Acidithiobacillus ferrooxidans ATCC 23270: one gene and its partner. The protein of the gene in region 1 interacts with the protein of each later gene in a pairwise test. Links are inferred from orthologs where the notes say so. Each region holds a gene or a part of one and is shown on either strand. Other genes may lie near its edges.

Region 1 (5,390 bases):
TTCTAAGCCTGTTGGCGGATTTGCTGCGTCTTCAAGGCCATCGCCTGGACAACGTCGTGCATTTAGACTATCTGCAATCGCTGGAGGTTATGGCGCAATCGGCCCGGGTCGCGTGCCTCTGGCCGGCCCTGGAGGGGTGGGCGCGGCTGCCTGAGTCGCTTGCGCAGAATCGCAATGTGGGGATGACACTGGAAACGTTATTGTTGAATTGGGTAGGCATTTGGTCAGGACAGGTGGCGCATGGAATTACAAGCTGAAGCGGGGGGTGCGGCAAAGGCGCTGTCCGTCGTGTTACGGGATGCCACCGCAGTGCAGCGTTACTACATGCCCAACATCAAAGGGGGCGGGGTACTGGTAGAGACAGCGAACCTCCTGCCCATAGGTACCGAGGTGCTGCTCATGATCACCCTCCCCGACGGTCAACCGCGTGCACCGGTCATGGGAAAGGTGGTGTGGGTGACGCCACCCGACAACCGTGAGGGTCGTCCTCCCGCCATCGGTGTCCAGTTTGTCAATGACCGCTCCGGGGTCCTGATCCGGATTCAGAACGCGCTGTCCGGCCTGCCAAGGAACGATGGTGAGGTGCTGAGTTTTTAAAATGCCGCTTGGGCGCAGGCCCCGCACGGGTCACTCCGCACGGGGTCATTGCCCTGATGCTGGCGTCTGAGGTACACTTCGTCCCCTCAGGAGAGGTGACCGAGCGGCCGAAGGTGCAGCACTGGAAATGCTGTGTACTCCAAAAGGGTACCGTGGGTTCGAATCCCACCCTCTCCGCCAATCATCGTCCGTCAGTGGACAGTCTCAGGTTTTCTATGGCGACAAAGATCGGTCCCCTCGCAGTGGTAACTGGTGAACCCCGTCAGGCCCGGAAGGGAGCAGCGGCAGCCGGTGATCCAGGTGCCGGGGTGCGGCTGATCGGCGTCGCCACCCTATATTTCAGAGCCGCATGAGCGCCTATCTCGCGCTGGCCCGCCGCTGGCGACCCCAACATTTTGACGATTTTGTCGGGCAGGAGGCCGTCGTCTCCGCCTTGCGCCATGCCCTGGATTCCGGCCGCATCCATCATGCTTTTCTGTTCACCGGCACACGGGGCGTCGGCAAGACGACTCTGGCGCGGCTGCTCGCCAAGTGTCTGAACTGCGAGCGAGGCGTGAGCAGCAACCCCTGCGGAGAGTGCAGCGCCTGCCGCAGTATTGCTGCAGGGAACTTCGTGGATCTGCTGGAGGTGGACGCGGCAAGCCGTACCCGGGTGGATGAGACCCGCGACCTTCTGGACAATGTCCAGTATGCGCCTACGGCTGGTCGCTACAAGGCGTACCTCATTGACGAGGTGCATATGTTATCTGCGCACAGCTTCAATGCGCTGCTGAAAACCTTGGAAGAACCGCCGGAACATGTCAAATTTCTGCTGGCGACTACGGACCCACAGAAGCTGCCGATAACCGTGCTCTCCCGCTGCCTGCAGTTTAATTTACGTCGCCTGGATGTTCCCCAGATTCAGGGAAGATTGCGGCAGATCATGTCGTTGGAACAGGTGCCGGCGGAGGACGCCGCCCTGCAGATACTATCGCGCGCTGCCGACGGGAGTCTGCGTGACGCCTTGAGTCTGCTGGATCAGGCTATTGTCCACGGTGGTGGCGCGGTGCGGCGCGACGGCGTGCTCGCGATGCTGGGGCGCAGCGGCGATGACGCGGTGCTGGGTCTGATCGCCGCGCTGGTGGACCGAGATGCTGCACAGGTATTCGCCATAGTGGGTGATCATCTGGCGCGGGGCATGGACGGGCCCGGCCTGCTGGACCTGGTCATAGAAGGCCTGCATCGCATCGCTCTGGCGCAATTTCTTCCAGCCGATCCGGATGACGATGGCGCCGAGGCGGTCGTGCATCTGCGCGGGAGAATCAGCCCGCTTACCCTGCAGTCCTGGTATTTTTTGCTCCTTTCGGCACGACGTGACTTTGCGCTTTATCCAGATGATCGCATGGCGCTGGAGATGGCCTTTCTGCGGGTGTTGAGCTTTTCCGGTTCAGCATCGCCCGACTCGCCGCCAGCGGCCCTCCCGGGCGGGGAAAACCGGCATCCTGGCGAGTCACTTCCCCCGACGCGCGAATTCGTTATGCCCGAGGCAACTTCACCGCTATCGGATCATTCGGTTCCCCTGCTCTCCATCCGTTCACGGGATGAAGTCCGGGAGCCGTCGCCGGTAGCGACGTCCGGTCAGCGCGATGCGGATGCCGGGACCGCGCCAGCAGCAGACTGGCGTCGCGTACTGGCATCGCTGGCGGTGTCGCCGATGATTGCCGAGTACCTGCGCTACGGACAAGCCCTGCGCTGCGATCCGGAGGCGGTGGAGTTGGCCGTGGAGCCCAATTATTTGCCGTTCCTTCTCAAGACCGAGGCCCGCCGGGCGTTACATCAGGCGCTTACGGCATATTACGGCCGGGAGCCCAGGCTCAGCATTGTTGCTCTCACCATAGAGACCGGGGTGGGCAGCCTGGTGCAGGAAGACCGGGCGCAGCTGGCGTCCCGGCAAGCTGCAGCAGAGGCACGTGTGGCCGCGGATCCGCGCATCGGCGCGTTCCTCGAAGCCCTGGATGCCCGCGTAGAATCCATTGAAATCGTGGCGGCATCCTCAAACGATATGCCGTCAGCTCACAATGAAACGTAAACAGGGAGGTAAGGAAAAGATGAAAGGTGGACTGGGGAATATCATGAAGCAGGCGCAGCAACTCCAGGAGCGTTTGCAAAAGACGCAGGAAGAACTTGCCCAGGTAGAGGTGCAGGGCCACGCGGGTGGCAATCTGGTGGAAGTCACCATGACCTGCCGACATGACGTGCGGCGAGTTCGCATCGACCCCTCTCTGCTGACCGACGGCGATCAGGAGATGCTCGAAGATCTTGTGGCAGCGGCCATCAATGACGCCGTGCGCACTGCTGAGAAGGTCAGCGCGGAGCGGATGTCGGAAGTGACTGGCGGCATGAATATTCCGGGCATGAACCTGCCTTTCTAGGCACTTATGGCAGACGTTCCGAGTATGGACGCCCTGGTGGCACTGCTACGCCGCCTACCGGGTATTGGCCCGCGTTCGGCGCAACGGATCAGCTATGAGTTGCTGGTGCGTAAGCGCGATCTCATGCCGCAACTCGCCGCAGCCTTTCAGCAAGCCCACGCGGTGGTCCGTTTTTGTGAGCGCTGCAACAACCTGAGCGAAGCGCCATTGTGTGCCGTCTGTCGTTCCGAACACCGGGACCGTTCCATTTTGTGCGTGGTGGAATCGCCCGCTGATCTGCGTGCAATCGAGGATACGGGGGTGTTCGTCGGCGAATTTTTCGTATTGATGGGGCATTTGTCGCCCCTGGACGGCATCGGTCCCGAAGCCCTGCATATCGACCGCCTCAGCGCGCGACTGGGTGAAACAGACTTGCAGGAAGTGATTTTTGCGACCAATCCTACCCTGGAAGGAGAGGCTACAGCCCAGTTTCTCGCTGGACTGGTTCCTGACGGTGTCACCATCAGTCGTATCGCGCGGGGGGTGCCGGTGGGTGGTGAACTGGAATATGTCGATCGCAGCACCCTCGGGCGCGCCTTGCATGGTCGTCGCTTGCTCGACGAATAAGCACTTACCCATCGTTTCGTAAAGATAAAAGCCATCAATTTCGAGAGGAAGCAGCCATCATGATACCCACAGGAGTCACGCCTCCAGGCGGAAATGTGTTTTTTTTGCTGATGGGCGCCATTCTGGTGTTTGCCATGCATGGCGGATTCGCCTTCCTGGAACTGGGTACGGTACGACGGCGCAGCCAGGTAAATGCGCTGGTGAAGATTCTCAGTGATTTTGGTATATCCACCATCGTCTATTTTTTTGTGGGTTATCATATCGCCTATGGCATCAGCTTTTTTGCCGATGTAAAGGCTCTGACCGCAAGCAATCATGGTTTTCAGATGGTGCGGTTTTTTTTCCTGCTGACCTTCGCTGCTGCGGTGCCAGCCATTATCTCCGGTGGTATTGCCGAACGGGCACGTTTTTATCCCCAATTGCTGGCGACTGCCTTTCTGGTGGGACTGGTTTATCCCTTTTACGAAGGGATCGTCTGGAATGGTCATTATGGTATTCAAGCCTGGTTTACCAGCGTTTTTGGTGCACCTTTCCACGATTTCGCAGGCTCGGTGGTAGTGCATGCCATGGGTGGATGGATGGCGCTGATGGCGGTCTGGCTGCTGGGTTCGCGCAAGGGGCGTTACGGGAAAGATGGTGCGGTACACGCCATGCCGCCTTCCAACATTCCCTTTCTGGCGCTGGGCTCCTGGATTCTGATCATCGGCTGGTTTGGTTTTAATGTGATGAGTGCACAGCAAATTGCCGCTGTGCAGGGTCTGGTGGCACTCAATTCGCTTATGGCACTGGTGGGCGGCATGCTGGCGGCGCTGGCGGTAGGGAAGGGCGATCCGGGCTTCGTTCATAATGGCGCTCTGGCAGGTCTCGTGGCCATCTGCGCCGGTTCCGATGTGGTGCAACCCATTGGGGCTTTGGCCATCGGTGCCATTGCCGGCATTATTTTTGTCTACCTGTTCACCTTTGTGCAGCATCGCCTGCGTCTGGATGACGTGCTGGGTGTCTGGCCGCTCCATGGTGTTTGCGGGGTGTGGGGTGGACTGGCCGTCGGAATTTTTGGACATCAGTTCCTCGGCGGCGCCGGTGGGGTCAGTTTCTGGTCTCAGTTGCTGGGCACCGCACTAGGCGTCCTGGTCGCCCTGGCGGGCAGTGGTATCGTCTACGGCAGCATCAAGTACTTTATCGGGATTCGTCTGGATCCCGAGGCGGAGTATGCGGGGGCGGATTTGAGCTTGCACCATGTCAGCGCGTATCCTGAAGAGGATATCGAGAGGGCGTGACCATGACAGAACCTTTTGCTGCCCTGAACTGGCAGGCCATGCCGGGCCTGCCGGTGCGCAGCCCGCAGGCGCACAAAGGAAGCTTCGGCCACGTTTTCGTAGTAGGCGGAGGGCCGGGCATGGGCGGGGCACTGGCGCTGGCCTCTGCCGCCGCCTATCGGGTGGGCAGCGGATTGGTGACGGCGGTGGGGCATCCCTCGGCGATCCCATACTTGGCAGCACACCTGCCGGAAGCGACCTGGCGGGACTGGCCTGCGGCTTTTGGAGATTTGCCGGACCACGCCGTCCTGGCTGTTGGCCCTGGCTTGGGTCAGGGCCTGGCCGCCCATGATCTGTTGCTGGAAATCGGTACACTGTCCTGTCCCCAGGTATGGGACGCCGATGCCCTGAACATTCTCGCGCGTTTTGGTCCGAAACTGCTGACCACCGACGCACTTCGTCTGTTTACCCCACATCCGGGCGAAGCGGCCCGCCTGCTGGGGATAACGGTCGCCGCTGT
Region 2 (6,625 bases), 410 kb from region 1 along the record:
AAATTTTGGCGAATGCCGCGCAGGCGGGACTTGATCTGCAATGGTCCGGGGTGGTCGGATCCCGTCTGCAGGCGGCGGGCGTGCAAAATATTGCCAATGGTGAAGTGCTGGCGATGATCGGGTTGGTCGAAGTCTTGCGGCACTACGGTCGCTTGCGCAGGCTTTATGGGCAAATCCGGCAGCATCTGCAGGCGGAACGGCCGGCTTGCGTGGTGCTGATTGATCATCCTGCTTTCAATCTGCACGTTGCCAAGATGGCCAAGCAGATGGGCATTCGAGTGCTCTATGTGGTGGGTCCCCAGATCTGGGCCTGGCGCTCGCAGCGAATCCACCAGATCAAGCGCGTAGTGGACCACATGCTGGTGCTTTTTCCTTTTGAGGTGCCCATTTATGCACAGGCGGGGGTGCCGGTGCATGTGCTGGCCCATCCCTTGCTGGCGCAGACTGCGACGGCGCAGGACGGAATGGATGCGCGGGCGGCACTGGGACTGACGGCAGGGGGGCCGGTGCTTGCGCTCCTGCCGGGCAGTCGCCGCGGCGAGCTGGAACGTCTGACTCTACGCTATGCGGAAACGGCGCGACGTTTGCGCAAACAAATACCGGATCTGCGGATTCTGGTGGCCTTGGCCAGGGAGGAGTTGCGCCCCCTCTGGGAGCGGCTCTGGAAACAGGGTGCGGGGCCGGAAGATGCGCAGTTGGTGGTCGCTCAGACGCAAACCGTGCTGGCAGCCGCTGACGTGGTGCTGGTCGCCTCCGGTACCGCCACACTGGAAACGGCACTCATGCGGCGCCCGGCGGTCGTCGTCTATATTTTGAACGCACTCACCTTTGCTTTCGTCCGAAGACTGGTGAAGACCCCCTTCGTGGCCATGCCCAATATTTTGCTCCAAGAGGCCGTATACCCGGAATTCCTCCAGGAGGCCTTCGAGCCCGCCCAAGTGGCTGATGCACTGGCGGCGCTTTTGGGTCCGGCGGGTTCCGAGCAGGTGGCAAAATTGCAGAAACTGCGCAGCCTGCTGGAAGGCAATCCTCCCGAGCAGTTGCAGCAAGTGCTCCGGGAGATGCTGGCATGAAAACGGTAACGCCATGAAAAGCGCCCCAATTCTGGAACATTATGGACCCTGGTGCGCGGGTGTGGATGAAGCGGGGCGAGGGCCCTTGGCGGGTCCAGTGGTGGCAGCGGCGGTGATTCTGCGCGTACCTCTTCACGGTCTGGACGATTCCAAGAAAATGACGGCCGCCGCACGGACACATTGGGCCGCACGTATCCGCAATGAGGCCCTGGCCTGGTCGGTAGCCCGGGCTGCGGTCTGGGAGATCGAGCGCTACAATATTCTCCAGGCGTCGTTGCGGGCCATGGCGCGGGCTATCGTCGGCCTGCCCCGGCAGCCTCGGCGGATTCTCGTCGATGGCAACCAATCGCCTCCCGGTTGGCAAGTAGAGACGCTGGTGGGCGGCGATGGCCGGGTGGACGCCATTGCTGCGGCAGGTATTCTGGCTAAAGTGACACGGGATGAGGAGATGCAGTTGCTCGACCGATATTACCCTCAATATGGGCTGGCGCGGCATATGGGTTACGGCACGGCGGTGCATCTCCAGGCATTGCGGCGCTGGGGTCCCTGTGCCCTGCATCGGCGCGGCTTCGGACCCGTCGACCAGGCCTGGGAGACGCAATGATGCGTACGCCGCAGTTCGTCCATCTGCACGTACACTCCGAATACTCCCTGGAAGACGGAATCATTCCGGTCAAGGCGCTGGCCAGACGCTGCGCGGAGCGAGGCATGCCGGCCGTGGCGATCACTGATCACGGCAACCTTTTTGCCCTGGTGAAATTTTATAATGCTGCCCGGGGGCAGGGCGTCAAGCCATTGATTGGCAGTGAAGTCTGGGTGCATGATGTGGCAGAACCGGAACGACCGGTCAGCCTTGTCCTGCTGTGCATGGACAAAACCGGTTACCGTAACCTCAGCCGCCTGCTCAGCCGGGCTTACCTGGAGGGCAGTCGCCACGGTCGTCCGCAGATCGACGTGGCATGGCTGGAAGGGTCGAGCGACGGTCTCATTGCCCTGTCTGCGGCAGGGCAGGGGGAGATCGGGCGTGCCCTGCAGCGCCATCCGCAACAGGCGGAAAGCCGGGCGCGATACTACGCAAGGCTTTTCCCGGAGCGTTTTTATCTGGAGGTGCAGCGCAACGGTGAGGCGGAACAGGAGGCCCTGGTCCAGGCCACGGTGGCGCTGGCGGAAAAACTGGATTTACCGCTGGTGGCCACCAATAACGCCCACTTTCTCGATGCGGCGGACTTTGCGGCTTTCGACGCGCGACAGTGTATTTCTGCGGGCTTTACCCTGGACGACCCGCGCCGTCCACGGCGTTTTACGCCGGAGCACCGCCTGCCGGACCCCGAAGAAATGCGAGAGCGTTTTGCGGACCTGCCGGAAGCTTGCGACAATACCGTCGAAATTGCGCGACGCTGTAATATGGAGCTGGTGCTTGGGCATTATGCGCTACCGGACTACCCCATTCCCGCCAACCAGTCCGTGGATGAATATTTGCACGACGCGGCGCAAAAAGGTCTGCAGGAACGCTTGCAGGAGCTGCGTATCACCGGCGACGCCACGCTGCCTTATCACGAGCGCCTGTTGCGTGAGGTCGGCGTCATTCAGCAGATGGGCTTCCCCGGTTATTTTCTCATCGTCGCGGATTTCATCCAGTGGGCAAAAAATAATGGCGTGCCGGTAGGACCTGGTCGTGGTTCCGGCGCCGGATCGCTGGTGGCCTACGCACTACGGATCACCGATCTCGATCCCATCGGCAATGGCCTGTTGTTCGAGCGCTTTCTCAATCCCGAACGCGTTTCCATGCCTGACTTCGACGTGGATTTCTGCATGGATCAGCGTGACCGCGTCATTCAGTATGTGGCCGACAAATACGGTCGTGACCGGGTCGGCCAGATCATCACCTTTGGGACGATGAAGGCGCGGGCGGTGGTGCGTGATGTCGGCCGGGTGCTGGGTCTACCGTATGGCTTTGTCGACCAGTTGGCCAAGCTGGTGCCGGGTGATCTGGGAATGACCCTGGCGAAGGCCCTGGAGGAATCGGAGGAACTGCGGCGACGCCAGGCTGAGGAAGACGACGTCCGCGACCTGCTGGACATCGCCTTGCGCCTGGAGGGTTTGCCCCGTCACGCCTCGACCCATGCGGGTGGCGTGGTGATCTCCCCGGAGCCACTGGCCGACCGCCTGCCGCTCTTTAACGACGGCTCTGAAGGGGGGGGTAACGTCACCCAGCTCGATAAGGACGATGTAGAAAAGATGGGGTTGGTGAAGTTCGACTTTCTCGGCCTGCGTACCCTGACCATCATCGATATGGCGGTCAAGCTCATCAATGCCGATGCGGCAGCGGCGGGTCGTGCGCCCGTGGATATTCAGCAATTGCCTTTGGACGATGCGGCGACTTTCGCCCTGCTCAAGTCCACCGAGACGGCGGCGGTCTTCCAACTGGAATCATCGGGTATGCGCGATCTGGTGCGGCGCCTGCAGCCGGATACTTTTGAAGATATCGTCGCCCTCGTCGCCCTGTTTCGGCCGGGGCCGCTACAGTCGGGTATGGTGGATGATTTCATCGCCCGCAAACACGGCAAGGCGCAGGTAACCTATCTGCATCCGGATCTGGCACCGATTCTCCGGGAAACCTATGGGGTGATTGTCTATCAGGAACAGGTCATGCAGTCCGCCCAGGCGCTGGCGGGTTATTCCCTCGGCGGTGCCGATTTACTGCGGCGCGCCATGGGCAAGAAAAAGCCGGAGGAAATGGCCAAGCAACGCAGCATTTTCCTGGAGGGAGCCCACAAGAACGGTTTGGCCGCGGACCAGGCCGGGGCCATCTTCGACCTCATGGAAAAGTTTGCGGAATATGGCTTTAACAAATCCCACTCGGCAGCCTATGCCCTGGTGTCCTACCAAACCGCTTATCTGAAGGCCCACTATCCGCAGTTTTTTATGTCTGCCGTGCTGACCGCAGATATGGACCACACCGACAAAGTTGTGGCGATGATTGCCGAGTGCGCGCGCATGGGCCTGCGCATTGCTCCACCGAGCGTTCAGCACAGTGTGCTGGAGTTCCGGCCGGAGGGGGATGATCATATCCGCTTTGGTCTGGGTGCCATCAAGGGCTTGGGACGGGCGGCCATTCAGGCGATTCTCGACGCCCGTAGAGGAGGCGCCTTCCTGAATCTCTTCGATCTGCTCTGCCGGGTGGATACCCAGAAAATCAATCGTCGTGCCCTGGAGGCATTGATTCGCGCCGGAGCCATGGATGACTGGGGCGTGTCGCGGGCCAGCCTGATCGCTTCCGTGGACGGTTGTATGGAAGCAGCGGCGCAGTTTCAGAGCAGTCAGGCGAGCCTGCAGGAATCATTGTTTAGCGGACAGGAAGCGTTGCGGGTAGCGCCGCCGCTGGTGTCTGCCGAGGCATGGAGCCTCACCGAAACCCTGCGTCAGGAACGGGAAACTCTGGGCTTCTATCTCAGTGGTCACCCCATGGACAGTCTGCGGGATGATCTGACGGCGCTGGGAACGATACCTCTTGGCGACGTCGCGGTCGGGTCCACGGTATTGGTGGCGGGGTTGGTGGTAGCGCGGCGCAGCACCCGGACCAAGCGCGGTGATCGTATCTATTTCCTGACCCTCGACGATGGTCAGGGGCGGCTGGAGGTCGTCGTCTTTGGCGAAGTCTGGGCGCGGGCCGGCAAGATCCGAGAGGGTGAGGAGCCGGTGCTGGTTCTGGGTGAGGTGGGCGAGGACAGCTATTCTGGCGGCCTGCGGCTCAGTGCCCTGCGTCTGCTGGATACGGCACAGGCGCGTGAGGAATTGGCTGCCCAATTGACCTTGGATCTGGGTCTTGCCGAAGATATGGCGCCGCGAGATCTGCTTGCCGTGCTCCGTAAGTATCCTGGCCAAACGGCCTTGCGCCTGCGTTTGCGGGTCGCAGACGACGTTGTCGCGCAATTGCGGGTGACGGAAAACCTGAGCTTCGCGGCGAGTCCCGCCGCCATTGCCGCCCTGACGGCGTTGGCACCCGCGGCGCACTGGCACTGGAGCTATCGGCCGGTGACCCTTCTCGTCAATAATGTCGTCCCCCTGGAGCGTGCACGGCACGCGACGCGACGCCCGGCCTGAGCGCCGGCCATATTCGGAGTGGTAAGGAGTGAACATGAAAATCAGTTATCTGGACTTTGAACAATCGGTTGCGGAGCTGGATGCCAAGGTGGAGGAACTCCATGCCCTGAATCAGCCGGGTATCGCCGATGACATCAGTCGCCTGGAAGTAAAAGCGCGCAAGGAGTTGCAGCGTATTTACAGCAAGCTTGGTGCCTGGCAGACGGTACAGGTGGCCCGTCACCCACAGCGGCCTTATACCATGGATTATGTGCAGGCCCTTTTCACGGAAGTACAGGTGCTGGCAGGCGACCGTGCTTTCGCCGATGATCAGGCTATTATCGGCGGTCTGGCGCGCTTCAATGGACAGCCGATCGTCTGGATGGGACATCAGAAGGGCCGCGACACCAAGGAAAAGATTCAGCGCAACTTTGGGATGCCGCGTCCGGAAGGTTATCGCAAGGCCTTGCGTCTGCTCCGCCTTGCCGAGCGTTTTGCCTTGCCGGTATTTACGTTCATTGATACGCCCGGAGCCTATCCGGGTATTGGTGCCGAAGAGCGCGGCCAGAGTGAGGCCATAGCCCGTAATCTCGCAGTGATGTCTGATCTGGCGGTACCCATTATCTGCACGGTCATTGGTGAAGGGGGCTCCGGCGGGGCCCTGGCGATTGGCGTGGGTGACCGGATGCTGATGCTGGAGTATGGAGTGTACTCCGTCATTTCGCCGGAAGGCTGCGCCTCCATCCTCTGGAAGAATGCGGCCATGGCAGCCGAGGCCGCGGAAACTCTGGGTATCACCGCCCGTCGTTTGCAAGGAATGGGTCTGGTCGATGAAGTGCTGGCCGAACCCCTCGGTGGCGCGCATCGCGATCCGGAAGCGGTCTTCGCGCTGGCACGTGAGCGTTTCGCCCATCACCTGCAGGAGCTGCAGGCGATGGATACCAGCAAGTTGCTGACCACCCGTTACGAACGCCTGATGCACTATGGAGTCGTCGGCGCTGCCTGAGCTGGAGCGGCGTCTCCGGACGCGTCTGCAGGGGGATCTGCGCCCACCGCGGGGACGCTCCCTCTATGTGGCTTACAGTGGCGGCGGGGACTCCACGGCGCTGCTCGTGGCACTGCTTTCTCTAGGGTACGAGATCCATGCCTTGCATGTGGATCACGGCTGGCACCCGGACAGTGCGCAGTGGGCCCGGTTCTGTCAGGAGCAGGCCAAGGCTCTGGGGGTTCCTTTCACCCTGCTGCATCTGGCTGCAGATACACCGGGCGAGGGGCCGGAGGATCAGGCCCGGCGTGCCCGCTATGCCCTCATGGCGGCGCAGTTGCGGCAGGGGGACTGGCTGTTCACGGCGCAGCACCGCGAAGATCAGGCGGAAACCGTGCTTTTGCAACTGTTGCGCGGTACCGGCGTGGCGGGACTGGCGGGCATGCCCCGGCAGCGCCCGCTGGGAGCCGGGCTTCTGGTTCGG

Evidence for each region.
Region 2: the proteins of dnaX (region 1) and dnaE interact in binary tests that used the Escherichia coli proteins (3 or more experiments, as listed by UniProt). The link is inferred for Acidithiobacillus ferrooxidans ATCC 23270 from one-to-one orthologs.

Annotation. Positions count from the first base shown.
Region 1 is NC_011761.1:1,670,101-1,675,490, forward strand. Bases 440-3,305 are described here. They hold dnaX (DNA polymerase III subunit gamma/tau), read left to right. Parts: upstream 440-946; coding sequence 947-2,665; downstream 2,666-3,305. Other genes in these bases: AFE_RS08865 (PilZ domain-containing protein), read left to right, coding at 440-597; AFE_RS08880 (YbaB/EbfC family nucleoid-associated protein), read left to right, coding at 2,655-3,008; recR (recombination mediator RecR), read left to right, coding at 3,015-3,305. In the rest of the region: AFE_RS08860 (DNA polymerase III subunit delta' C-terminal domain-containing protein), read left to right, coding at 1-257; more of AFE_RS08865, read left to right, coding at 241-439; more of recR, read left to right, coding at 3,306-3,614; AFE_RS08890 (ammonium transporter), read left to right, coding at 3,674-4,891; AFE_RS08895 (NAD(P)H-hydrate dehydratase), read left to right, coding at 4,894-5,390. UniProt on the Escherichia coli protein: Part of the beta sliding clamp loading complex, which hydrolyzes ATP to load the beta clamp onto primed DNA to form the DNA replication pre-initiation complex.
Region 2 is NC_011761.1:1,260,625-1,267,249, forward strand. The notes cover bases 1,277-5,377. They hold dnaE (DNA polymerase III subunit alpha), read left to right. Parts: upstream 1,277-1,676; coding sequence 1,677-5,177; downstream 5,178-5,377. Other genes in these bases: AFE_RS06820 (ribonuclease HII), read left to right, coding at 1,277-1,677; AFE_RS06830 (acetyl-CoA carboxylase carboxyltransferase subunit alpha), read left to right, coding at 5,212-5,377. Also shown: lpxB (lipid-A-disaccharide synthase), read left to right, coding at 1-1,073; more of AFE_RS06820, read left to right, coding at 1,087-1,276; more of AFE_RS06830, read left to right, coding at 5,378-6,162; tRNA lysidine(34) synthetase TilS, read left to right, coding at 6,140-6,625. UniProt on the Escherichia coli protein: DNA polymerase III is a complex, multichain enzyme responsible for most of the replicative synthesis in bacteria. This DNA polymerase also exhibits 3' to 5' exonuclease activity. The alpha chain is the DNA polymerase catalytic subunit.